DNA from 4 places in the Aminobacter sp. P4_D5 genome. Region 1 is predicted to be linked to each of the others. Evidence: predicted binding sites of a transcription regulator. Region 1 holds the regulator's gene; each other region holds the start of a gene.
The links. Region 1 encodes PhoB, which activates phosphate uptake and scavenging genes when phosphate is short. Its sites were predicted from a motif close to TGTCATNNANCTGTCAT; they were not measured.

Region 1 (4,897 bases):
CCGCTCATCCGCCTGGGCTGCCTAATGCGCGCCCTGCTGTACGTCGATCAGGAGATCTTCGCCGCCGGCACGGCCCCTCGCCTTGCCGGGGCCGATTTCGCCTAACCGTCGAAGGCCATCACCGGGCACTTTTCCTCTTCTTGCTCCAAGTCGAAAGGAAGGACGCGGCGCGCAGCACCAGCACCGATAGCACCGCCGCCACGAACGGCCATTGCAGAGGGTTCGGCGCGGGCGGCGGGCGATGGAAGCTCAGGAAGTGCATGAACAGGAAATAGGCCGTGTGCAGCACAACAAGCCCCCACAGCACCGTCGCGCCGTTCTGCAGGAACTTCCAGACCGAGGAACCGAGCAGCTGGATCGACCGATCGTTCGAGGTGGCCATGAGCGCGAGCGCATAGGTCAGCGCGCCAATGCCGATCACGTTGGCAAGCCCGAAGCCATGCTGGAACATCACATACTCGCCCGTCTGCGGGATGATTTCGAAGCCGAACAGCCGCGCAAAATCCCACTCGACCCAGCCGCTGAGTATGATGGCCGTGTGCACGGCCGCCAAAAGCGTCGCATGGATACCGGTCTCGCGCCGATAGGCCACTATCCGCAGCAAGAGCGGCCATAGACGCGAGCCGGGTCCGATCGACATGGTGATCACCAGCATCGCCAGCGATGCGTCCGCGAATGCGCGGTTCCACCTGTGCATCGGGCTCCACTGGGCGTGCACGAGGGCGAACGCGTAGACCAGCGCCGCCGAAAGGCCGATGACCGCGAAATGGCGCAGCAGCATCCGGCGCCAGGCAAGTGGAACGAGCCGGTCGGCGTGTGCGCGCGCCGCGGGGATACCGGTCACTTCGGATACTCCATTTGCGTGGCGTCTGCATTGTCTGCGCGGCAAGCTCGCATTTCGTGCCATGAAGCGACAGCGAGAAGCACAATTCCCAGCGCCGCAATCAATGGCCGGATCGGGTCGAACCAGGTCATCAGCAATTCGCCCCCGAACAGGAGCATGAGGAGCTTGTTGCACGTCGGGCATGCGATGCCGATGAAGTCCGCGACGCCGCCGGCACCCGCGCGGCGGGCCGAACAGAAGGGGCGCCGCACGGCGACGTACAGCCCCGAAAGCGCCGACAGGACCGCCAGGGCGGGCAGTTCCCAGCTCCCAACGGGGGTCATCCGAATGAAGAGCGGATTGTCCCAGAGCGCCGAAACGGTGCCCAGCGCTGCGAAGCTCAGGATAGCCACGGCCACCCCCTTGAGAACGTCGCGGCCATGCCAGCCGGCAGCGGTTCCGCGCAGACCGGAAAGTGTGTGTTCACCCTGCATCGCTTATTCCTCCAACGGAACCATGACGGTTGGCCGGGCGGCGCTTCGCAAACCGCCCGGCGAGAACCTGCTGCGCGACCGTTACATCAGCCGGCGGCTTGCCGAGCACTGTCGCTGGCGACCTCGTGCGAATGGGGTTGGGTCGGATCGCCCAGCACGAGGATGGGAGACTGGCTCGGCACCCGTTCATACAGGTCTATGATGTCCTGGTTCATGAGGCGAACGCCGCCGCTCGAAACCGCCTTTCCGACGGTCCAGTATTCGGGCGTTCCGTGAACGCGATAAAGCGTGTCGACCTTGCCCTGGAAGACGTAGAGCGCCCGCGATCCCAGCGGATTTGTAAGGCCTGGCGGCATGCCGCCCCTGTCGGCGCTCCACTGGGCGAGATCTGGCTGACGCGCGATCATCTCGTTTGGAGGCGTCCATTTCGGCCATTCCTGCTTCCAACCGATACGGCCCCTTCCCGCCCAGGTAAAACCGGCCCGGCCAAGTCCAACCCCGTAGCGCATGGCCTTCCCGCCTGGCTGGACGAGGTAGAGGTAGAAGTTGTCCGTGTCGACGACGAGCGTTCCGACCGGTTCTTCGGTGGCATAGTCGACCTGCTGCCGATAGAAACGGCTCGGTACCTTGGTCAGGTCGATTGCGGCGATTGGGAACCGCTCGTTCGGAAGCGGGCCGTACATCGCAAGGGCATTGCTGTCGACGACCGGCGGCGCCTTTTTGACCGGTGCGTTTGCGGCCGGCACGGCCGCTTGTTGGGTGCTGACGCAGCCGGACACCGCAAGCGTTCCCAGCGCGGCTACGCCGCTGAGAAAATGCCGGCGGCTCAGTGCCGAGCCGTCTCCGGGCAAGGGCGCGGAGTCCGCGGCGTTCGTTTCGAAAGTGCCCGTAGTCATTTGCAGTCTCCTGGAACCATTTCCTGTACTTCGAGCGACACGCAGTCATGGAAGTTGATGACGCTGTCGTTGTTCATGCGAATGTGGCCGTTCGGCACCGATCCGCCGGCCGGTGACGGCTCATGCGTGCGGGCACGCGTCATGTCGCGGTTGCCGCGAGAAAAGCGCATTGGCGCCGAGCGGGCTGGCGTGCGAGCCGGACGGTGGCAGCCAAAGGCCGAACGGTCGGAAATCAGGCAGCGATCGGAGGCCGAAGGAGCGATGCGATCACCAAGCGACGCGGCATGGGATCTGGAAGCAGCTTCAAAAGCGCTGCGCGGGTCGGTGCGGGAAGCTCGACGCGGGCCTGCCAGGCAGGGCAGTCGCCCAGGCAGTGTGTGCTGGCGAAGCGGTCGTCAGAGGACTCACCGACACAGCGCTCCGGGGATGGCAAACACCCATCGGATCCGGCTGTAACTTCAGCCTGCAAGGTTACGCCCGGCAGCTCGCCAATGTTCATGCCTACGGCCGCTGCCCGATCGAGGGGCAGTCCGTAGAGGATGGTGATCAGCACCAGAACAATTACCGAGACAAAGTTGCGCACGGAGCGCCAACTAGCATGAAAACAGACAATTTTTGGTATCACCGAGATCACGAAAGTGTCATCGTCGGAACTTTAACTGCCATTCTTGAAGAAGTTGTCCATCAAAAGAATGGATGTGACGGAGCTCTTGCAGAACAACACTCCAATCACCAGAAGGTTGTTTACATCAGACCGACGCCAAAGCTTCGCGGCGCAGGCGATCTTCATGATTGAGCGCCACCACGCAGACCGGGCGGTCAGCAGTGCGTAGAGCTCGGCGTCGATGGCGGCACGCTGCCGATTGGCCTGATCTGCTGCTGGCCGCAGCCACTGGTGCGCTCGCCGCTTGCGGCAAGAACGGAACAGCGGCGCTAATCCTCGCGGATGGCGTAGCCGGCGCCGCGGATGGTGCGGATCACGTCGGGCATGCGGCCGGTATTGACTGCCTTACGCAAGCGCCCGACATGGACGTCGACGGTACGTTCGTCGATGTAGATCGTCTCGCCCCAGACATTGTCGAGCAACTGGCTGCGCGAAAACACCCGGCCGGGATGCCGCATCATGAACTCCAGCAGCCGGAATTCGGTTGGCCCGAGCTTGATCTCGCTCTTCTTGCGGTAGACCCGGTGCGACTCGCGGTCGAGCATGATGTCGCCGACCTTGAGGATCGAAGACAGCACTTCGGGCTTGGCCCGGCGCAGCAACGCCTTGACCCGTGCCATGAACTCGGGCGTCGAGAACGGCTTGACCAGATAGTCGTCGGCACCAGTCGACAGCCCGCGCACGCGGTCGCTCTCTTCGCCACGCGCCGTCAGCATGATGATCGGCAGCCGTTCGGTGTCGGGCCGCATCCGAAGCCTGCGGCACAGCTCGATGCCGGAGAGTGCCGGCACCATCCAGTCGAGCACCAAAAGGTCGGGCACGTTTTCCTGAAGCCGTATTTCGGCCTCGTCGCCACGCGTGACGACCTCGACCTGGTAGCCTTCGGACTCGAGGTTGTAGCGAAGCAGCACGCCCAGCGGCTCTTCGTCCTCGACGACCATGATCTTGGGGGCGATCATCGGCAGTCCTTCATGTTGGAGTTCAGGTGGCCGAAACCGGCGATGTGGTTTCTTCAACCTTCGGCCGGTGGAGCGGCAGCTGCGTGCCGGTCACCACGAAATACGCGTTCTCGGCGATATTGGTGACATGGTCGCCAATGCGCTCCAGGTTCTTGGCGCAGAACAGCAGATGCGTGCAGGCAGTGATGTTGCGCGGATCTTCCATCATGTAGGTCAGGAGCTCGCGGAACACCGCGTTGTACTGGATGTCGATCTTCTGGTCGTCGGCGCGCAGGTTCTTCAGGCCCTCGGCCTGGCGCGCGACATAGAGATCAACGACGCCCCGCACCTGGTCGAGCACCAGCTGTGCCATGGCATCGATCGAATGCGAAAGATTGCGTGGCGTCGGCGACTGGCCGACAGCGCCGACACGCTTGGCGATGTTCTTGGCGAGGTCGCCGATGCGTTCGAGATCCCCCGCCATACGGATGGCGCCAACCACGGCACGCAGGTCCTGTGCCATCGGCTGGCGCTTGGCGATCAGCGTGATGGCGCTGTTGTCGAGTTCGCGCTGCTTGGCGTCCATGATCGTGTCGTCGGCGACAACGCTTTGCGCCAGCGCCTGGTCGGACGACAACAGCGCGCGGATGGCACCGGCAACCATCGAGCCGCCGAGATCGCCCATGTCACGGATGAGCTGGTCGACATGCTGGAGTTCTTCGTCGAAGGACCGGACTGTATGTTCGCCCATGATTTATTCCTCGTCTCGTATACGGCGGCGAAAACGTCCACTCAGCCGAAGCGGCCGGTGATGTAGTCCTGCGTCCGCTTGTCGTCGGGGTTGGTGAACATCTTGTCGGTAGCGCCTTCCTCGACGAGATAGCCGAGGTGGAACATCGCGGTGCGCTGCGACACGCGTGCCGCCTGCTGCATCGAGTGCGTCACGATCACGATCGTGTAGTTCTCGCGCAGCTCGTCGATCAGCTCCTCCACCTTCGCGGTAGCGATCGGATCGAGTGCCGAGCACGGCTCGTCCATCAGGATCACTTCGGGCGACACCGCAATGGCGCGCGCGATGCACA
Region 2 (6,285 bases), on a different contig from region 1:
GACCGCGACCTTTCCCGGCAGCACGCCAGGCACGCCGCCAAGCAGCACGCCACGGCCACCATAGGCCTTCTGCAATGCCGTGGCGCCTGCCTGGATTGCCAGACGACCGGCCACTTCCGACATCGGAGCCAGCAAAGGCAGGCCGCCGCGCTCGTCGGTCACGGTTTCATACGCGACCGCAGTCACCCCCGACGCGAGCAGCCCCTTGGTCTGCTCCGGATCGGGCGCAAGATGCAGATAGGTGTAGAGGATCTGGCCTTCGCGCAACTGCGCCCATTCATTGGGCTGCGGTTCCTTGACCTTGACGATCATGTCGGAGCGGGTGAACACCTCTTCGGCGGTCTTGGCGATCTGGGCGCCGGCCGCACGGTAGGCGTTGTCATCTGCGCCGATCCCGGCACCCGCGCCTGTCTCGACCAGGACGTCATGGCCATGGGCGACGTATTCGCGAACCGAGCCGGGGGTCAGCCCGACGCGGTATTCATGATTCTTGATTTCCTTGGGGCAACCTACGCGCATTTCCTGCTCCTCCGCAGCCGTTTTGGCCGTCGTTCCCTGATGACGAAGTCAATCACGAATCGTTCCGAATATGTTTGCGAAAAAGGTTGCGCTACCGCAGGTTGATCGATAATTTTTGCGCACATCCTCTGTATTGTCGAAGGAAATTCGAAGAATGCCGTTGGACAGGATCGATATCGCTATTCTGGACGCGCTTCAGAAGGATGGGCGGATGCCCAACGCGGCGCTGGCCGAAAAGATCGGGCTGTCGCAATCAGCCTGTTCGCGTCGCCTCGACAACCTCGAAAAGTCAGGCATCATCAGTGGTTATCATGCCAGGCTTTCGAGCGCGGCACTCGGTCACCAGATGACGGTGATCGTGCATATCTCGCTGTCGGGACAGTTCGAAAAAACGCTTTCGGATTTCGAGGTCGCGGTGAAGCGCTGCCCCAACATCCTGTCTTGCCATCTCATGTCGGGCGAATACGACTACATCCTGCGCATCGCCGCCCGCGACTTGCCCGATTATGAGCGCATCCACAAGGAATGGCTGTCGGCCATGCCGCATGTCATCAAGATCAACTCGTCATTCGCCTTGCGCGAGATTGTCGACCGCATGGCCACGGGCATGCGGCCGGATCTGGCGTGACCGCAAGCAATGGCTTCAGCGGATGATTCCGGCCTCGGTAACGATCCTGTCCATGGGAATGTCGTGCGGCTGCGGGAAGATCGTTGCAATGCGCGTGATCTCGTAGCCTACGCCTATGACCAGTGCCTTTTTCGGCAACGCGGCCAGTGTTCGGTCGAAGAAACCGCCGCCATAGCCTAGCCGGTAGCCCATAGCGTCGAAGCCGACGAGTGGGGCAATGACGATATCGGGGATGACCTCCGGGCTGGCGACAGGGACGGGTATGTTCCAGACGCCACGTTCGAGCTTGTCGCCCGGTGCATAGGCGCGAAAGATCAGCGGTCGACCCAACTCGATTGCGATTGGCAGCGCCGACTTGCCGCCGCGCGCATTGACCGATGCCAGCCATGGCCGAAGGTCCGGCTCGCCCCGGAACGGCCAGTAGAGGCTGACCATCTTGCCCGCCACATCGCCGGTGACTTGGTCGAGCCCCTGCGCGATCAGGCCGGCCATGGCCGTGCGAACGTCAGCGGGGATGGCAAGTCGGGATTCGATCAGCCTTGCGCGCTCGGCTTTGCGCCAGCGCCTGACATCCGGCCATTCCGGCGCGGGCACGGCGCGGAATTCGGGATCAAGCTCATGCATGAAACATGGCGGCGAGGCGTATTGCGCCGGTTGTTCGTCGTCGAGATCGGCCATGTCGCACCTTTTTGAGGTTTCGAGCAGCGTCGAGCCTAGTCCTGCATGCTGGCTGCCTGTGGTCAACGGGCGACATCGCGCTGGCCGAACAGGTCGCAAAGCGTCTGGACCAATCCATTCCCCCGCAGCCTGTCGCGCTGCTGTCACGCGAGTCGGCTGGACTCGCGCGGATTTTGGCGCGACATTTGATCTTTGGGACGCCGGCTAAATACTGTCAGTTCATTTCCTGGAGAATGAAAATGTCCAACATGGTTCACCCTATGTCTCGTCGTTCCTTTCTTGCCGGATCGGCCGCGGCGAGCGCTCTTGTGATGCTGCACCCGTTTTCGGCGCGCGCCCAGGCCAATCAGGCGCATCTGCGCATCATGGAAACGACCGACCTGCACGTGCACGTCTTTCCCTATGACTACTACGCCGACAAGCCGAACGACACGATGGGTGTTGCCCGCACGGCCACGATCATCGACGCCATCCGCACTGAAGCCACCAACTCGATCCTGGTCGACAATGGCGACTTCCTGCAGGGCAACCCGATGGGCGACTACATGGCCTATCAGCGCGGCATGAAGGACGGCGACGTCCACCCGATCATCAAGGCGATGAACACGCTGGGCTATGATTGCTCGACACTCGGCAATCACGAGTTCAATTACGGGCTCGACTACATGTTCAAGGTGCTCAACGGCGCCAATTTCCCGGTCGTCTGCTCGAATCTGACCAAGGGCGAACTGGCCGCCGACGCGACCAAGGACGAACTGTTCCTCAAGCCCTACGTGATCCTCGACAAGAAGGTGAAGGACGGTTCGGGTGCCGAGCATCCTATCCGCATCGGCCTGATCGGTTTTGTGCCTCCGCAGGTGATGACCTGGGATTCCAGGCATCTGCAGGGCAAGGCGATGACCCGCGACATCGTCAAGGCAGCTCAAGCCTGGGTGCCGCAGATCAGGGAACAGGGCGCCGATATCGTCATCGCACTCTCGCACTCCGGCATGGGCACGCCGCAAGCCGCGGAAAACCTGGAAAACGCCTCGATCCTGCTCGCTGGCGTCGACGGCATCGACGCGATAGTTACCGGCCATAGCCATCTCGACTTCCCCGGTCCGAAATTCGACAAGGTCGACGGTGTCGACAACGCCAAGGGCACGATCAATGGCAAGCCGGGTGTGATGGGTGGCTTCTGGGGCTCCCATCTCGGCTTGATCGATCTTCTGCTCGAGCGCGACGGCAATGCCTGGAAGGTCATCAGTTCGACGAGCGAGGCACGCCCCATTTCCAAGCGCGTCGACAAGAAGGTGGTGCCGACAGTCGAGAGCAAGCCGGAGGTCGAGGCGGCAGCCAAGGAAGAGCACGAGGCAACGCTCGCTTATGTCCGCACCCCGGTCGGCAAGACGTCGGCGCCGCTCTATTCCTATTTCGCGCTCGTCGCCGACGATCCGTCGGTGCAGATCGTCAGTCAGGCGCAGATCTGGTACATCAAGGACATGCTCAAGGACACCGAGCACAAGGATCTGCCGGTGCTTTCGGCTGCGGCTCCCTTCAAGTCGGGCGGGCGCGGTGGTCCAGATTATTACACCGACGTTCCGGCCGGCGCCGTGGCGATCAAGAACGTCGCCGACCTCTATCTCTACCCCAATACGGTACAGGCGGTGGCGATCACTGGCGCACAGGTCAAGGAATGGCTGGAGATGTCGGCCGGCATCTTCAACAAGGTCGAACCCGGCAAAGCCGACCAAGCGCTGATCAATCTCGATTTTCCATCCTACAATTTCGACGTCATCGACGGAGTGGCCTACAAGATCGATCTGGCGCAACCACCGAAATACGATCCCAAGGGCGCCGTGCTGAACGCTGGCTCCAACCGCATCGTCGACCTGATGTTCGAGGGCAAGCCAATCGATCCGGCGGCGAAGTTCGTCGTTGCAACGAACAATTACCGGGCTGGTGGCGGTGGCAATTTCCCTGAAATCAACGCCTCCAAGCTGGTGTTCGAAGCACCCGATACCAACCGCGACGTGATCGTGCGCTACATTGTTGATCAGGGCACGATCAACCCGTCGGCCGATGCCAACTGGTCGTTTGCCCCGGTTGCAGGCGCGTCGGTGATCTTCGAGACCGGTCCCAAGGCCAAGGATCACATATCCGAAGTCAAGGCTGTGAAGATCGAGCCGGCCGGCGATGGCGCTGAAGGTTTTGCGAAGTACCGCATCACGCTTTGAGTTTTCGCAGGGTACCAAGGCGGCTGGAGCGATCCGGCCGCCTTTTTGTTTAGCCCTGACTCAGGTCAGTTGGCCCTACGCTCAACCGCAGGCGCAACCAGATCGAGCGCATCGGTGGATATCCCGCCGGAGTAGCCTGCAGGCAGCGCATCGATGGTCGCCGGGTCGTCGATGCCGTCCGAGAAGCCCCCGCCATGGTAGGGCCCCAGCAGATAGACATTGGTGCCGACGCTCTCCATCCGGTCGAGGAAGCGGTTCGGCCAACCCCATAGCAAGGGCGCAATGTTTATCGGCACGCCCAGGGTTGTGCCCCGACAGTCTTCCGGCACATAGCCGCTCCAGCCGAGCCCTTCATAGCGCAACAGGCAGCGCATCAGCGATTGCTTGGACAGTGTCCGTATGGCGGGAAGGGCCAGCTTGATTGCCTGGACCGGCTTGTCGCCGCCGACGATGGTGAGGGATGACAGGCGTTCAGCCGGCAAAGTCGACAGGAAGGCTGCGAGCGCTTCGCCCTCCTTGGCATCGTTGCTCTTGACGTTGATATGGAAGTGCTGGTCGGGAAAGCGCTTGAGAATTTCGTCGAGCGTCGGCATCAGCCCGACGCCTTTGCCACGGAAGGGATATGTCTTGCCGCCATCGGCGGTATAGCCGTAGCCGACATCAAGCGTCTTGAGCTCAGCCATCGAATGGTCGCGCGTCTCGCCGCTGCCTTCGGTGCGGCAGTCCACTGTCCAGTCGTGGAAGACGGCGAACTTGCCGTCGGTGGTGGGGTGCACGTCGAGCTCAAGCACGTCTGCACCCATGACAAAGGCTGCTTGCATGGAGCGGACTGTGTTTTCCAGATAGTCGTGCCGGGGCGGCAGCATCCGCTCGGCTGTACATGTGTCGCTGGTCAGCCCGGTCCGGTCGAACTCCTGGGCAAGCCCCCTGTGCGCGAGCATGACCGGCTCGCCGGCAGGCCGGTTTGAAAGCAGCGATGTGTTGTTGAGGTAGATCGCCCCGCCAACCGTCAGAGTAGAGAGTAGGAAAATGCTTCGCTTGCGCATGTCTTGATTCGCTCCGAGGCCCGGCCCTCGAAGCTATACTGAAGACAGATTCGGCATTTTCACGACGGAAAGACGTCGTAAAACTGCCTTGGGAAAGCAACCGCAAGACAGATTGCGTGCTGACGCAGACGATCGAAGTTTAGGCCTTGTAGACCACCTGCCGCACGTCGATATATTCGGCGCGGAACCCTGCTTCGCAATAGTGGAGGTAAAACTCCCAGAGCTTCTTGAAGCGCTCGTCGAAGCCAAGTGGCACGATGCGTTCCCACGATGACCAGAAACGGCCGCGCCATTCGGCGAGCGTGCGCGCATAGTCCTGCGGAAAGACACGCTCGCGCAGATAATCGAGCCCATGCTCGGCACCTAGCGACTTGAGCAGGGCCGGCGTCGGTAGCATGCCGCCGGGAAAGACGTAGCGCTGGATGAAGTCGGGGCGCTTGCGGTAAAGCGGATAGGCGGCCTCGTTGATGGTGATGATCTGCAGACCCGCCGTGCCGCCCGAAGGCAGGCACTGTTTCATCTTGGCAAAAAAGGCCGGCCAGTATCGTTCGCCCACTGCCTCGAACATCTCGATCGAGGCGATACGGTCATAGGTGCCGGTCTCGTCGCGATAATCCTGCAGCTTGAATTCAACCTTCTCGGAAAGCCCAGCATTGTGGATGCGCTTTTGGGCGAAGTCGAACTGCTCGCGGCTGATTGTCAGCCCTGTCACCTTGCAGCCGATCTCGCGTGCCGCAAACTCGGCAAAACCGCCCCAGCCGCAGCCGATCTCCAGCACATGGTCGTTGGGGCCAATGCCGGTATCACGCGCCAAGGCTCGATACTTCTCGGTCTGAGCGCCTGCCAGGTCGTTGGCGCCCGTCGCATAGAGCCCCGAGGAATAGGTCATGCTCGGATCCAGCCATTGGCTGTAGAAGGCATTGCCAAGGTCGTAGTGGGCGGAAATGTTGCGTTGCGACCCGGTGCGGGTGTTTTCGTTGAGCCAGTGGCGAATACGCTGGATGGTGGTGAGCAGCCAGTTGGTGCCGCCGGCAACGCCTTCTCCCGCCTCGGTGTTGATCACGAACAGCTCAAGGAAGCTGGTGACGTCGGGGCTTTCCCAATCGCCGTCGATGTAGGATTCGGCGACCCCGATGGTGCCGCCGCTGAAGGCGCGTGAAGGAAGCTTCCAATTGTGCAGCACGATCTCAGCATCCGG
Region 3 (6,285 bases), on a different contig from region 1:
TCAGCGCAGTCGCTGATCTGGCGATAGACCTTGGCCCAGCGCCCCGCGACAGGGAAATTGCGCATCGGAATAGCAACCGAACCGAACACGCCGGGAATGATGGCAGCTGTTTTCATCTGGTCGATACCTGCAGCCGCGGCGTCGTTATCGGGCGTGCTGCGCAAGGCAAGACCGTAGCCGTCGAAATCCCGCCCGAACTGGAAGGGCTTGGCGGCTGTAGGTGCTGCAGGTTCGACAAGCAGCAAGCCGCCGAGAAGCGGCGCGGCGTGAGTCTGGGTGACTGTCAGCGACGCCACATCAATTCGCTCGCTTGCACTGGCTCCGTTGAACGCCGCAACGAGAAGCGCTGCCGCTGCAAGGCTCTTCAATCCGAGTTTCGAAACGTTGCTCGCTGTTGCTTTCATCGCGCCCACCTATTTTGATGGAAGCTAACAACATCATCTCAAATTATCGGAAATAAACACGGGTAACTGCAGTATAATCTTCGAGATATACTTTTCAGAAAATTTTACGCAATTTTTCGACGTTCACACTGCGTCTCTTCCAAGACTGGCACTGCCATGCAATCCATATCCATCTGTTCGATGGTGAAATGCTTTGCCGCGCCGTCAGGACGTTGTGCAGTGTTGTGTGAGAGCGAAAGCGACGTGACCTCGCGGCGTGCAATTCTTGTTCAATTGGTTGCGCTCGCCGCGATTGGCGCGGTTGCGTTGGTCGTCATTGCACAGGGCAGTGTTTATACACCACAACAGCCGATTTTCGAAGCCGATTCACCAGGCGCCATATCTGCCGACTCTACAAACAAGCCTCGTGTCGCCTTCGGAGACCTGGGAGCGACAAAGCGCGACGCGACACGAGCGATTGCCCCCGATGTCGTCGTACCGCCTGAAGCTGCTGGCCAGACGTTGGAACGCGTCGAGGCGAGACCTCCGCTCGGCGACTTGGGGCTCGCCCCGCCACCCAAGCCGATTGCACCAGACGATTGGGAGGGCACGCTTCTCTATCGTCCAGCGGTAACGTCCTCGGCCACGTTCCAGTCGATGGGCTACACGATCCTTATTGCCGGCACCGAGGGGCTCAGTCCCGATCAGACATGCGAGTTCGAGGGTGCGACGTGGAACTGCGGCGAGCGGGCCATGCTTGCCTTTAGATACTGGCTGCGCGGCCGGGCGCCCTTGTGCCAGGTGTTTCCGCCGGCCGAAAGGCAAGCCGTGGCTGCCGCCTGCAGGCTCGGCAAGCAGGATGTCGGCGCGTGGCTGGTCTCCAACGGCTGGGCGTACGCCATATCAGGCGGCGGCTACGAAAAGGCCGAGGAGGTCGCGCGGAAGGCCAAGATGGGTATGTTCGGCCCCCCGGGGTGAGAAGGGCAAACCGCGGCGCGCCAAGGGCTTCGGGATCGTGAAAATCGGGAAAGTCGTCGAATTTCTGCGGTATTCGTCAAACTGTTCGCATTCGCACAAGGAATGTTTCATTCTCCACGGGTAGATCGGTTCGACATGAGAGCGGAGGGATCTGGCGTGGACAATTTGGGTACAGGAAATGCAGGGCGTAGCTGGGCACCAGTCGCCCGCTATGCGCTTTTGGGTGCGACCGCTTGCGTTGCGGTCGCCGCAGGAGCTGCGGCAGTCCTGTTTCATGGCCAGGCGGACGGCATCTTCTGGCGCGCCGTGGTCGGCGCCGGGGTTGTTGCCGGCGTGGTCGCCGCTCCGCTGCTTGCCATTGTCGCCAATGAACGGCGCAAATTCGGCGCACTGAAATCCGAAGTCAGCCGGCTGTCTTCGGTCGATGCGCTGACCTCGGTGCTCAATGGCGGTGTTTTCGCGAGCCTGATCGATGCATTCCGCAGCGGTTCGGCTGGTTCGGGACGCAGGCAGGGTGCGCTTTTGGTTGTCGATGTCGATGATTTCAAGGCGATCAATGCCAGGTTCGGCCATGCCTGGGGCGATGAAGTGCTGAAGATCGTCGCCGGCGCCATCAAGTCTTCCGTACGTACCGGCGATCTCGTCGGCCGCATCGGTGGCGAGGAGTTCGGCGTGTTCCTGCCTGGGGCCACCAAGGAAAATGCCGAGCGTGTCGCCGAACGCATCCGCGGCTCGATCTCCGACACCATCCTTGAACCGGGCGGACGCAATTGCCCGCTGACGGTGAGCGTAGGCGCTGTCCTGTTTGAAGATCAGCTCGAATTCGACGAGATGTTCCGCAAGGCCGACGGACGCCTCTCCGAGGCCAAGGCACGCGGCCGCAATCGCGTCGAGTTCGCCGAATTTTCCAGCAATGACGAAAGGGCCGGCCTCAACGCCTGAGCCCGCCTTGAGGCAGCTTTGAGATATTTGAGCCGCGCGGCCTTGCTGCGCGGCTTTGTTTTTTCGTTCTGAAGAGACAGGCCACGCGGGCGTTCACGGGCCTTGGTCGAAACACCAGCCGGCGTGCAGGCAAATGGCTGCCTGGGCACTGTCACGAAACCATCATCCAGCTGTCATCGCGCTGAAATCTCGTTGCCCCAAACGGAACCCGCAATTCCGTTCAGGCAAAGAGGTTTTCCATGTCACGCAAGCTCCTGCTTTTGACGACCGCGCTCGCAGCGTCAGCGGCCTTCCCCGCTCATGCCGGCCAGGCGTTCAACCGTATCGCCACTTTCCCCGTCGCCACCAATTTGCCCGCTGATGTCGACGCGGCGACCCCGACCTCGTCGGAAATCATCGCGGCGACCGAAGACGGCATGACGCTGGTCTATTCCGACAGCCCGCTGGGTGCGGTCGGCTTCATCGACATCACCGATCCGAAGGCGCCGAAGGCCGCAGGCATCGTCAAGATCGACGGCGAGCCGACCTCGGTGATCGTTGCCGGCAACAAGGTGCTGGCCGGTGTCAACACCTCCAAGAGCAAGCAGGAGCCTTCGGGCAACCTCACGATCATCGACCTCGCTTCCAAGGCGATCGAGGCGTCATGCGATCTCGGCGGCCAGCCTGACTCGGTGGCGCTCAGCAAGGACGGAAAATTCCTCGCCGTGGCCATCGAAAACGAGCGCGACGAAGAATTGAATGACGGTGCCCTGCCGCAGTTGCCAGCTGGCAACCTCAAGATCGTCGCCCTCAAGGACGGCGCACCCGACTGCGCCTCGATCAAGACCGTCGACCTGACCGGCATCGCGACTGTTGCGCCGGAAGATCCCGAGCCGGAATTCGTCGCCTTCAACGACAAGGGTGAGATCGCCGTCACGCTGCAGGAAAACAACCACATCGCCATTGTCGATGCCGCGACGGCCCAGATCGTTGCGCATTTCCCTGCGGGCGAGGTGACGCTCGAAAACGTCGATACCAAGAAGGACGGCGCGCTGAATTTCACCGGCACGGTCGAAAACACCCCGCGCGAACCCGACGCTGTGAAGTGGCTCGACAATGACCGCCTCGTCGTTGCCAATGAGGGCGACTACAAGGGCGGCGCGCGCGGCTTCACCACCTTCTCCAAGGCTGGCGACGTGCTTTATGAATCCGGCCCGTCCTTCGAGTATCAGGCGGCCTCTGCCGGCCACTATCCCGACGCCCGCAACAAGAAGGGCATCGAGCCGGAAGGCCTCGAATTCGCGACGTTCGGCGACCAGAAGCTGATCTTCGTCGCCGCCGAACGCGCCTCGTTGATCGGTGTCTACAAGGACACCGGTGCCGCGCCCGAATTCCTCCAGTTGCTGCCTTCGGGCATCGGCCCGGAAGGCCTGGTTGCCATCCCGCAGCGCAACCTTTTGGTCACCGCCAACGAAACCGACCTTGTCGAAGACGGGCTCGCGCGTTCGCATGTCATGGTCTACGAACTCGGCGAAGCTAAAGCCGCCTACCCGCAGATCACTTCGAGCTTCAAGGACGACGGCACGCCACTTGGCTGGGGCGCTCTCTCGGGTCTCGCGGCCGATCCCAAGCAAGCCGGCAAGCTTTATGCCGTCTCCGACTCGGTCTACCGCTCGGCCCCGGCGATCTTCACCATCGACACGACCAAGACCCCTGCCCTGATCACGGAAAAGATGATCGTCACCCGTGACGGTCAGCCTGCGCAAAAGCTCGATCTCGAAGGCGTCGTTGCCGACGGCAAGGGCGGTTTCTGGCTGGCGTCGGAAGGCCGTTCGGACAAGCTCGTTCCGCACGCCATCTACAACGTCAACGCCAAGGGCGAGATCAAGGAAGAGATCGCCTTCCCGGCCGAGCTTCTGGCGCATGAGACCCGCTACGGTCTCGAAGGCATCACCGCGCTTGGCGAAGGCGACGACCTGACGCTCGTCATGGCGATCCAGCGAGAATGGGCCGACGATCCCAAGGGTCAGGTCAAGCTTTTGGCCTACAAGCCCAAGGACAAGGAGTGGTCGGCGGTGCGTTATCCGCTCGACGCTGCCGAGAGGGGCTGGGTCGGCCTGTCGGAGATATCAGCCCAGGACGGCAAGCTGTTCGTCATCGAGCGCGACAATCTGATCTCCCAGGAAGCCAGGAACAAGCGCATCTATGCGGTGGCACTCGACGGCTTCAAGCCGGCCAAGCTCGGAGGCGAACTGCCTCTGGTGGAAAAGGCGCTGGTTCGCGACCTGCTGCCGGACCTCAAGGCGGCGACAAACGGCTATGTCGTCGACAAGGTCGAGGGCTTCGCCATCGACGCATCGGGCGAGGCTTTTGTCGTCACCGACAATGACGGTGTCGACGGTTCCTCCGGCGAGACGCTGTTTCTGCGTCTGGGCAACATCGCTGCCATCAACTGAGCGGCGCGAAACTGAACAAAGCAGGGCCGCGGCGGTGACGCCGCGGCTTTTGCATTTGGAAGTCCAGCAATCAGCCTGCCAGCGGTGTCCGATAGAGCTTGCCGAGGCCTTCGATCGGCTTGTCATAGCCGCCGAGGTGCAGCATGTGCCAAGCCATGGCATGGTTGCTCGAGGTCACCGGCTTGCCGAGCTTGGCTTCGACCCGCTCGGCGATGCGGGCGACACGCAGGCTGGTGCAGGAGACGAACACCGCCTCGCATTCGTCCGACGAGCCGACGTCGAGGATGGCCTTTTCGATCGCTTCGGTGGTGATGCGGGCGACGAGATTGTCGTCCGGCTCGTTGAACGAGCCCATGATCGGGATCTCAAGCCCGCGCGCCATGAAGGCTTCGCGCAGCGAATGGTTGATGGTGGCTATATAGGGCGTGAGCAGCGCGATCTTCTTGGCGCCCATCGCCTTGAAGGCTGCGAGCGCTGCGGTCACCGGATCGGTGACCTTTACCTCGGGCATGACTTCCCGGACGCGCTTGGCAACTTGGGCTTCGCCGATCACCAGCGCGCCTGAGGTGCAGCCGAAACCGATCACGTCGAAGCGCACGTCGGGCAAGAGGCCGACGGTGCCGGGGATGTCGGCTTCCATCTTGCGCAGATTGTCAGGCGTGATCTCGACCGGCGAGTGCAGCCGCGCCTCATAAAGCGCCACTCCTTCAGGCAAGGCGAAGCGGAATTCGTCCTCGATGGTCTGGTCGGTGCGCAGCACCAGAAGGCCGAGATTGGCCGTCTGGCCGATGCCGTTGTCGGTGTCGAACGGGATGTTTTCGATGTTCGAAACGAGACCGGCCTGGCCGGCCGGCTGTGCAGCCATGGTCATGATTTGCCCTTCTATGTCTGGGGAGGTGCTGCGTCAGCTGACTGCCGCGAGCCGGGGATGAGGCTCGGCGGCCGGGGGCTCGCCGCCGAGGTAGAGATGGCGCATCGCGGGATCGGCCAGCAGGTCTGCTGCCTTGCCCTCGATCGCCACCTTGCCGAGCGACAGCACATAGGCGCGGTCGGCAACACTGAGTGCTTCGAAAGCGTTCTGCTCGACCATGACGATGCACATGCCGGTGCGGTCGCGGATCTCGGCGATCGCGGCAAACACATCGTGCATCATCAGAGGCGACAGACCCGCCGAGGGTTCGTCCAGCAGCAGCACCTTGGGGTTGGAGATCAGGGCGCGGGCCAATGAAAGGATCTGGCGCTCGCCGCCCGACAAGGCCGACGCCTTGCGCTCCTGCTTTGAGGCCAGCGAAGGATATTGCCCCATCAATTCGGCATAACGCTCGTTGCGTTCGGCCACCGGCAGATGGCGGGCGCCGAGCAGGATATTGTCGGCAACGCTCAGCGTCGAAAACACATTGTCGGTCTGCGGCACAAAGCCCATGCGATGGTGCTTGACCTTGTCGTGCACGGCAACCGCGCTGACATCGCGGCCCTCCATCTCGACTGCGCCGCCGCGCGGCCTGACGAAACCGGCGATACATTTCAGCAGCGTGGACTTGCCGCAG
Region 4 (6,285 bases), on a different contig from region 1:
CAACAACGGCGACGGCGTGATCAACGGCTTCCTGCGCCTCGACGCTGCGTTCTAATTACAGCAATGCTTGATAGAGAGGCCCGCGGTCACCAGACCGCGGGCTTTTTTTTGCGTTTACGCGGCACCACTGCGGGCTGGCAACAGGCAGATCGCAAGCTCAGCGCGCAGCTTCGCTAGTCGACCTGCAACGGCCAGGCGGGGGTTTGCGCAGTCGTAGCGGTTGCTGCTCAGTCGGTTGCTGGCTCGCCCACTACCCGCTCAAGCCTTCCGCACCTACTACCTGCGCAGTTCCCGGTCGTGGGGATCGCTGAAATCGCGAAGATGCCTCTGCCCGGTGGCATAGCCGAACCTTAGCCCTGTGTCGTTGTAGTAGTCAGGCTGAAAGGAGCTGACGTAGTCGTAATTGTCCGACATGCAAGCGGACAACGGCATCATCAGCCCGAACACCAGCGGGATGAAAACATAACGCATGGCCCTTACCTCCGATCAGGCAAATGATGCACCCGATCGGTCCAGTCAGCCAGTGGGTCCCAGTCACATTTCCAGTATTGGACGGCGAAACAAGTATTGAGGCCAGCCAAGCTCATCGCCGGCCCTACCCGCACAACGATTTGAAACTAACAGGCCAGACGTCATCGACGCCCGGCCTGTTCGCTTTCAGTCAATCAGTCCTTCGCGCCGTAGATGTCGAAGTCGAAATATTTGGCATTGATCTTGGCGTAGGTGCCGTCCTTGACGATGGCGTCGATCGCAGCGTTCAACTTTTCACGCAGCGCGTCGTTGTCCTTGTGCAGCGCGATACCGGCCTCGGATTCCGTGCCCTTGAGATCGCCGATCATCTTGCAGCAATCCTGGCCGGTCGTCTTGATCCAGTCGACCAGCACGAACTTGTCCGAGACCACAGCGTCGAGACGGCCATTGGTCAGGTCGGCGATCGCCTCATCCTGGGTCGGGTAGAGCTTCACTTCGGCGCCAGCCTTGGCGTAGTGGTCCTCGGCATAGATGCTCTGGGTCGTCGACGCCTGTGCGCCTACTGTCTTGCCCTTGAGCGCATCGGGCTCCGCCGAGGCCAGGGTGGAATCCTTCAGGGCCACCAGTGCCAGCGGCGTGGTGTAGTACTTGTTGGTGAACGAGACCTGTTTCTTGCGTTCTTCGGTGATGGTCATCGAGGCGACGATGGCATCGAACTTTCCGCCCTGAAGGGCTGGAATGATGCCGTCCCAGTCCTGGGGCGCCAGTTCGCATTCCACCTTCATCTCCGCACACAGCGCGTTGGCGATGTCGACGTCGAAGCCGACAAGCTTGCCGTCGGCGGTCAGGTTGTTGAAGGGCGGATAGGCGCCTTCGGTACCGATCTTGAGCTTTTCTTGTGCCGAAGCGCCGCCAAGGGTCAACAAGAGCGCTGCGAGCGAAGCTGCGCCAGCGAACTTCCGGGAAATCTGCATGATCCTCTCCATTTTTCGGGCGCTCTTTCCGAGCGTCCCTTCCTCCAGCCAATCACAGCGGCCGGCTATGGACAAGCAGACTAAAGATTAGAACAGACTGACCTTAGGTCATGCGGAAATGTTTGGAGAGCTTCAAACCCTGGGCCTGATAATTGGAGCCGAGGTCGGTGCCGTAGAGTGCGCGCGGGCGCGAAAGCATATGCTCATAGACCAGACGCCCAACGACCTGGCCATGTTCCAGGATGAACGGCACCTCGTGGCTGCGCACTTCGAGCACGGCCCGGCTGCCGGTGCCACCGGCACTGGAATGGCCGAATCCAGGATCGAAAAAACCGGCATAATGGACGCGAAACTCGCCCACGAGCGGGTCGAAAGGCGTCATCTCGGCGGCATACAGCGGGGGCACATGCACCGCCTCGCGCGAGACGAGAATGTAGAATTCGTCGGGGTCGAGCACCAGTTCCTCGGCACCGTGATTGTAGATCGGCTCCCAGAAATCGACGACGTTCTGGGCGGCGCGCTTGTCGACATCGACAAGCCCGGTGTGGTGCTTGCCGCGATAACCGACGATGCTGCCCGGCGCGCCAGCCAGATCGATGGACAGAGCAATACCGCCGCCCGAGATGTTGGGCGGATCCATCGCGACCAGCCGGTCGGAGACATGCAGCGTGTGAAGCTCCGCCTCCGACAGCAGCGCATTGCCCTTGCGAAAGCGGATCTGCGACAGGCGCGAACCCTTGCGGGCGACGATCGGAAACGTGCGCGGGCTGACTTCGAGATAAAGCGGCCCGGTATAGCCTGCCGGGATCTTGTCGAACTCCTGGCCACGGTCTGTCATCACGCGGGTGAAGATGTCGAGGCGGCCCGTCGAGCTCTTTGGGTTTGCGGAGGCCGAGATGTCGGCCGGCAGGGCAAGGCCTTCGAGCAGCGGCACGATGTAGACGCAGCCTGTCTCCAGCACGGCGCCATTGGTCAGGTCGATCTCGTGCAGCTTGAGCCGGTCGAGCTTGTCCGACACCAGAGAATTAGGCCCCGGCAGGAAGCTGGCGCGGGTTCGGAATGCCGTTGCGCCCAGCCTCAGGTCGAGGCTCGCCGGCTGGATCTGGTCGGCATCGAGCGATGGCGCCAGAAGCGCGCCCGAGGCGAACAATGCCGCGATGTCCTGATCCGGAAGAATGCCCGATTGCCGCAATTGCCTCACTCCTTTACAGCGCCCGGCCCGAACGGACAGCCCTGGATCGCTGGACCCGGACCTATATCCGGGGTCATATGCGTGGCCCAAAACGTTTAGTCGACCCCGCGATTGACGCAAGCAGGCTGCGGGTCTAAAGGACATTTATCCCGTGGTGATTTGGCCGGTCGGCTTGCAGCCACGTTAAACAAGTCGCTAAAGGGCCGCGTTGTGGACCGGTTGCGACTTTTCGCGACCGGTTTTTTTGTATTTGGATTTGGCTATGACCTCCGAAAAGCAGCGCAACTGGAAACCCCAGACCACCCTCGTCCATGGCGGCACGCTCCGCTCCGAATTCGGCGAAACCTCCGAGGCGATCTACCTCACCCAGGGCTACGTCTACGAGAGCGCGGAAAGTGCTGAAGCCCGCTTCAAGGGCGAGAGCCCAGGTTTCATCTATTCGCGCTACGCCAATCCCACCGTCGACATGTTCGAAAAGCGCATGTGCGCGCTCGAAGGTGCTGAAGACGCACGCGCCACAGCCTCCGGCATGGCTGCGGTCACGGCCGCGATCCTGTGTGGCCTCAAGGCCGGCGACCATATCGTTGCAGCGCGCGCGCTTTTCGGCTCGTGCCGCTGGGTTGTCGAGACGCTGGCGCCAAAGTACGGCATCGAGGCGACGCTGGTCGACGGCACGCTGATCGAGAACTGGGAAAAGGCCGTCCAGCCCAACACCAAGCTGTTTTTCCTGGAAAGCCCGACCAACCCGACGCTCGAAGTGGTCGACATCGCCGCTGTCGCCGCCCTTGCCAATTCGATCGGCGCGCGCCTGGTCGTCGACAACGTCTTTGCCACGCCGATGCAGCAGAAGCCGCTCGAACTCGGCGCCCATGTCGTGGTTTACTCCGCGACCAAGCATATTGACGGCCAGGGCCGCTGCCTCGGCGGCGTCATCTTGTCGGACAAGAAGTGGATCGACGAGAACCTGCACGACTATTTCCGCCACACCGGCCCAAGCCTGTCGCCGTTCAACGCCTGGACGTTGCTCAAGGGCCTGGAAACGCTACCGATACGCGTGCGCCAGCAGACCGAAACCGCAGGCAAGATCGCCGATTTCCTGGCCGGCAGGCCGGAAGTGTCGCGGCTGATCTATCCCGGCCGGGCCGACCATCCGCAGGCCGACATCGTCAAGAAGCAGATGAAGGGCGGTTCGACGCTGCTGTGCTTCGATCTCAAGGGCGGCAAGAAAGCGGCCTTCGCCTTCGAAAACGCGCTTGATGTCATCCTGATTTCCAACAATCTCGGCGACTCCAAGAGCCTGATCACCCATCCGGCAACGACGACGCACAAGAGCCTCACCGACGAGGCCCGGGCCGAACTCGGCATCGACGACGGCACGCTGCGCCTGTCAGTCGGCCTCGAAGATGCCGACGACCTGCTCAACGACATCGGCGATGCGCTGAAGGCAACGCCCTAAAGGAGTGGCGCTCCGGCTGGCCGGAGCGCCATCTTCATATGCCGATCAGTTCTTCGGCAGCTTCGTTTCGTAGACGTAGAGCTTCGTCTCGTTATCTTCTGGAGCCGCCGTCAGGCGCAGGCCCGTCTCGGTCTTTTCGATGAGAACGGGATTGCCGGTGATGGACTTGCCCTTTTCCGTCCAGATCTGGACCGGCACCTGAAACAGCGGACGGCCTTGCTTGAGATCCACGATCTCGATGCCACCAAGACGGAAGACCTGCCCGTCAGGGCCAGGACGATACTCTGTGAGGCCGGCGCAGACCGCCTGACCGGGCTTGAGCAACGCGCAATCCTGGTAGTCGATATAGTGCGCCGGATTGAGCGTGCGGGTCTTTTCCGGATCGAGTGCCGACTTCGGCACGGTCAGGTCCTCATTGACGTTCCAGGTGTAGAAGCGGCGTGAGCCCCYGCTCACGGCATGCAGCGTGCGCTGGTCCGGGTCATAGACAACGCCGCCGATATGATCGGGGAAACGGAAGACCTCGGTCGCCTCCAGCGTTTCGGGATCGACGCGGTAGATGATCGACTTGCTGTTTGGCCGGTACTCGGCAACCGGCACCCACAGCCAGCGGCCGTCATAATCGATACCGCCCGGGTGGTAGATGGCTCCATCGCCAAGCTTCACCTGGCCGACAAGCTTGCCATTGGCGTCGAGCTTGAACAGATGCCCGGCCCCCTTGCCCTCGTCACGGTCAAGCCCATTTTGGGGAGCCTCGAATTTCTTGGTCCGCTCGATGATCTCGACGGAGGACATGAACAGCGCATCGCCGACACGCGCGAAGCCCTGGGGGTGGAAGGTGTCGAATTCCAGCATCGGGGATTTGACGAGCTGCCACTCCGTGCCTCTGGTCAGCTTTTCGATACCGCTTGCGAGGTCGTCAGCATATGCAGCCGTGCCACAAAGGCAGGCCGAGGCGAAAAGGAGGGCGAGGAGGCGTTTCATTGCAGTGATTCCTTGTCGTTGGACGACGCGGAAACTGGCCTTGGCGCATGACAGCGGGGTGACGCGGATGCGTCGGTGAGGTGAAATCCACTGCGCATTCATCACATTCGGCGTGAAAACGAAAAACGAAGTTGACCCGCCGCCTCCTGCGGCGGACTCTGTCATTGTGCAGGCCAAGGAGCGCAGCATATGTATCGCGCGGTCACACGCAACATCGCAGTCGAGGTCGAGCCGTTCTACATGGAGGATCGGTCCGAGCCTGCAGAAAATCGTTATGTCTGGGGCTATCGCGTCACGATCGAGAACAACTCGGATGAGTTCGTTCAGCTCTTGTCGCGTTACTGGCACATCACCGACGCTTCAGGGCGGGTCGAGGAGGTTCGTGGACCGGGCGTGGTCGGCGACCAGCCCGAGCTCAATCCCGGCGACAGCTACCAATATGCGTCGGGCTGCCCGCTTTCGACACAGTCAGGCATCATGGTCGGGCGCTACACCATGCGCAACGAGGCGGGCGAGATGTTCGACATCGCCATACCCGCCTTCTCGCTCGACCTGCCCAACGCGCGCCACAGGCTGAATTAGACGGGTTTACTGGACCGGCGCGAACTCGGCCGGGTCGAATTCGTAGGACTTCGAACAGAACTCGCAAGCAACCCGAATGACGCCGTCCTCGACGCTCTCGGTGATCTCTTCGGCCGTGAAACCCTGCAGGATGCCCTTGATCCTCTCGCCTGAGCACGAGCATTCGTCGGCGACGCGCACGCCTTCGTAAACGCGCACGCCATGTTCGTGGAACAGCCGGTAGAGCAACTTTTCGGTTCCAACGGTCGGGTCGATCAGTTCGGTCGGCTCGATGGTCGCGACCAGCGCCAGGAGTTCCTGCCACGAATTGTCATCGGGATGCCCAGTGACATCGCGCTCGTCGCCATCGCCGCCATGAATGTCGGCCACGCGCCGGCGCTCGGGTGAGTCAGGCAGGAACTGCGCCAAAAGGCCACCGGCGCGCCAGTGCTCGCGCGGACCGCCTTCGGCAGGCAGGACGAGCTTTGCCACAGACAGGCGCACATCGGTCGGGATCTGCTCCGACTGACGGAAATAGGCCCGCGCCGCCTCTTCCAGCGTGATGCCGTTCAGTTCGACGATACCCTGATAGCGCTGGGTGTGTTCGCCCTGGTCGACGGTCAGCGCCAAAACACCCGTGCCAAGCA

Region 2: AC1DWF_RS09800 (bifunctional 2',3'-cyclic-nucleotide 2'-phosphodiesterase/3'-nucleotidase) is a predicted target of PhoB. The motif match lies at 1,956-1,972, and genes of this name have one in related genera.
Region 3: AC1DWF_RS20105 (esterase-like activity of phytase family protein) is a predicted target of PhoB. The motif match lies at 2,453-2,469, and genes of this name have one in related genera.
Region 4: AC1DWF_RS20605 (DUF6454 family protein) is a predicted target of PhoB. The motif match lies at 5,125-5,141, and genes of this name have one in related genera.

Annotation. Positions count from the first base shown of each region.
Region 1 covers NZ_JBFUIP010000239.1:325-5,221, reverse strand. The annotation lists partial or broken gene AC1DWF_RS29210 (ROK family protein) at 1-105, shown strand, start outside; gene AC1DWF_RS29205 (ferric reductase-like transmembrane domain-containing protein) at 119-844, opposite strand; gene AC1DWF_RS29200 (hypothetical protein) at 841-1,317, opposite strand; gene AC1DWF_RS29195 (L,D-transpeptidase) at 1,404-2,213, opposite strand; gene AC1DWF_RS29190 (hypothetical protein) at 2,210-2,356, opposite strand; gene AC1DWF_RS29185 (hypothetical protein) at 2,812-3,009, shown strand; gene phoB (phosphate regulon transcriptional regulator PhoB) at 3,147-3,836, opposite strand; gene phoU (phosphate signaling complex protein PhoU) at 3,859-4,566, opposite strand; partial or broken gene AC1DWF_RS29170 (phosphate ABC transporter ATP-binding protein) at 4,608-4,897, opposite strand, start outside.
Region 2 covers NZ_JBFUIP010000032.1:32,996-39,280, reverse strand. The annotation lists gene ald (alanine dehydrogenase) at 1-519, opposite strand, end outside; gene AC1DWF_RS09810 (Lrp/AsnC family transcriptional regulator) at 674-1,147, shown strand; gene AC1DWF_RS09805 (5-formyltetrahydrofolate cyclo-ligase) at 1,163-1,825, opposite strand; gene AC1DWF_RS09800 (bifunctional 2',3'-cyclic-nucleotide 2'-phosphodiesterase/3'-nucleotidase) at 2,065-4,041, shown strand; gene AC1DWF_RS09795 (glycerophosphodiester phosphodiesterase family protein) at 4,107-5,087, opposite strand; gene AC1DWF_RS09790 (class I SAM-dependent methyltransferase) at 5,227-6,285, opposite strand, start outside.
Region 3 covers NZ_JBFUIP010000100.1:10,828-17,112, reverse strand. The annotation lists gene AC1DWF_RS20120 (transglutaminase-like cysteine peptidase) at 1-404, opposite strand, end outside; gene AC1DWF_RS20115 (thermonuclease family protein) at 648-1,361, shown strand; gene AC1DWF_RS20110 (GGDEF domain-containing protein) at 1,518-2,303, shown strand; gene AC1DWF_RS20105 (esterase-like activity of phytase family protein) at 2,543-4,738, shown strand; gene AC1DWF_RS20100 (maleate cis-trans isomerase family protein) at 4,809-5,609, opposite strand; gene AC1DWF_RS20095 (ABC transporter ATP-binding protein) at 5,643-6,285, opposite strand, start outside.
Region 4 covers NZ_JBFUIP010000106.1:948-7,232, forward strand. The annotation lists partial or broken gene AC1DWF_RS20580 (porin) at 1-55, shown strand, start outside; gene AC1DWF_RS20585 (hypothetical protein) at 277-471, opposite strand; gene AC1DWF_RS20590 (ABC transporter substrate-binding protein) at 666-1,445, opposite strand; gene AC1DWF_RS20595 (2'-deoxycytidine 5'-triphosphate deaminase) at 1,549-2,637, opposite strand; SAM riboswitch at 2,779-2,856, shown strand; gene AC1DWF_RS20600 (O-succinylhomoserine sulfhydrylase) at 2,900-4,093, shown strand; gene AC1DWF_RS20605 (DUF6454 family protein) at 4,139-5,077, opposite strand; gene apaG (Co2+/Mg2+ efflux protein ApaG) at 5,267-5,659, shown strand; gene AC1DWF_RS20615 (Hsp33 family molecular chaperone) at 5,666-6,285, opposite strand, start outside.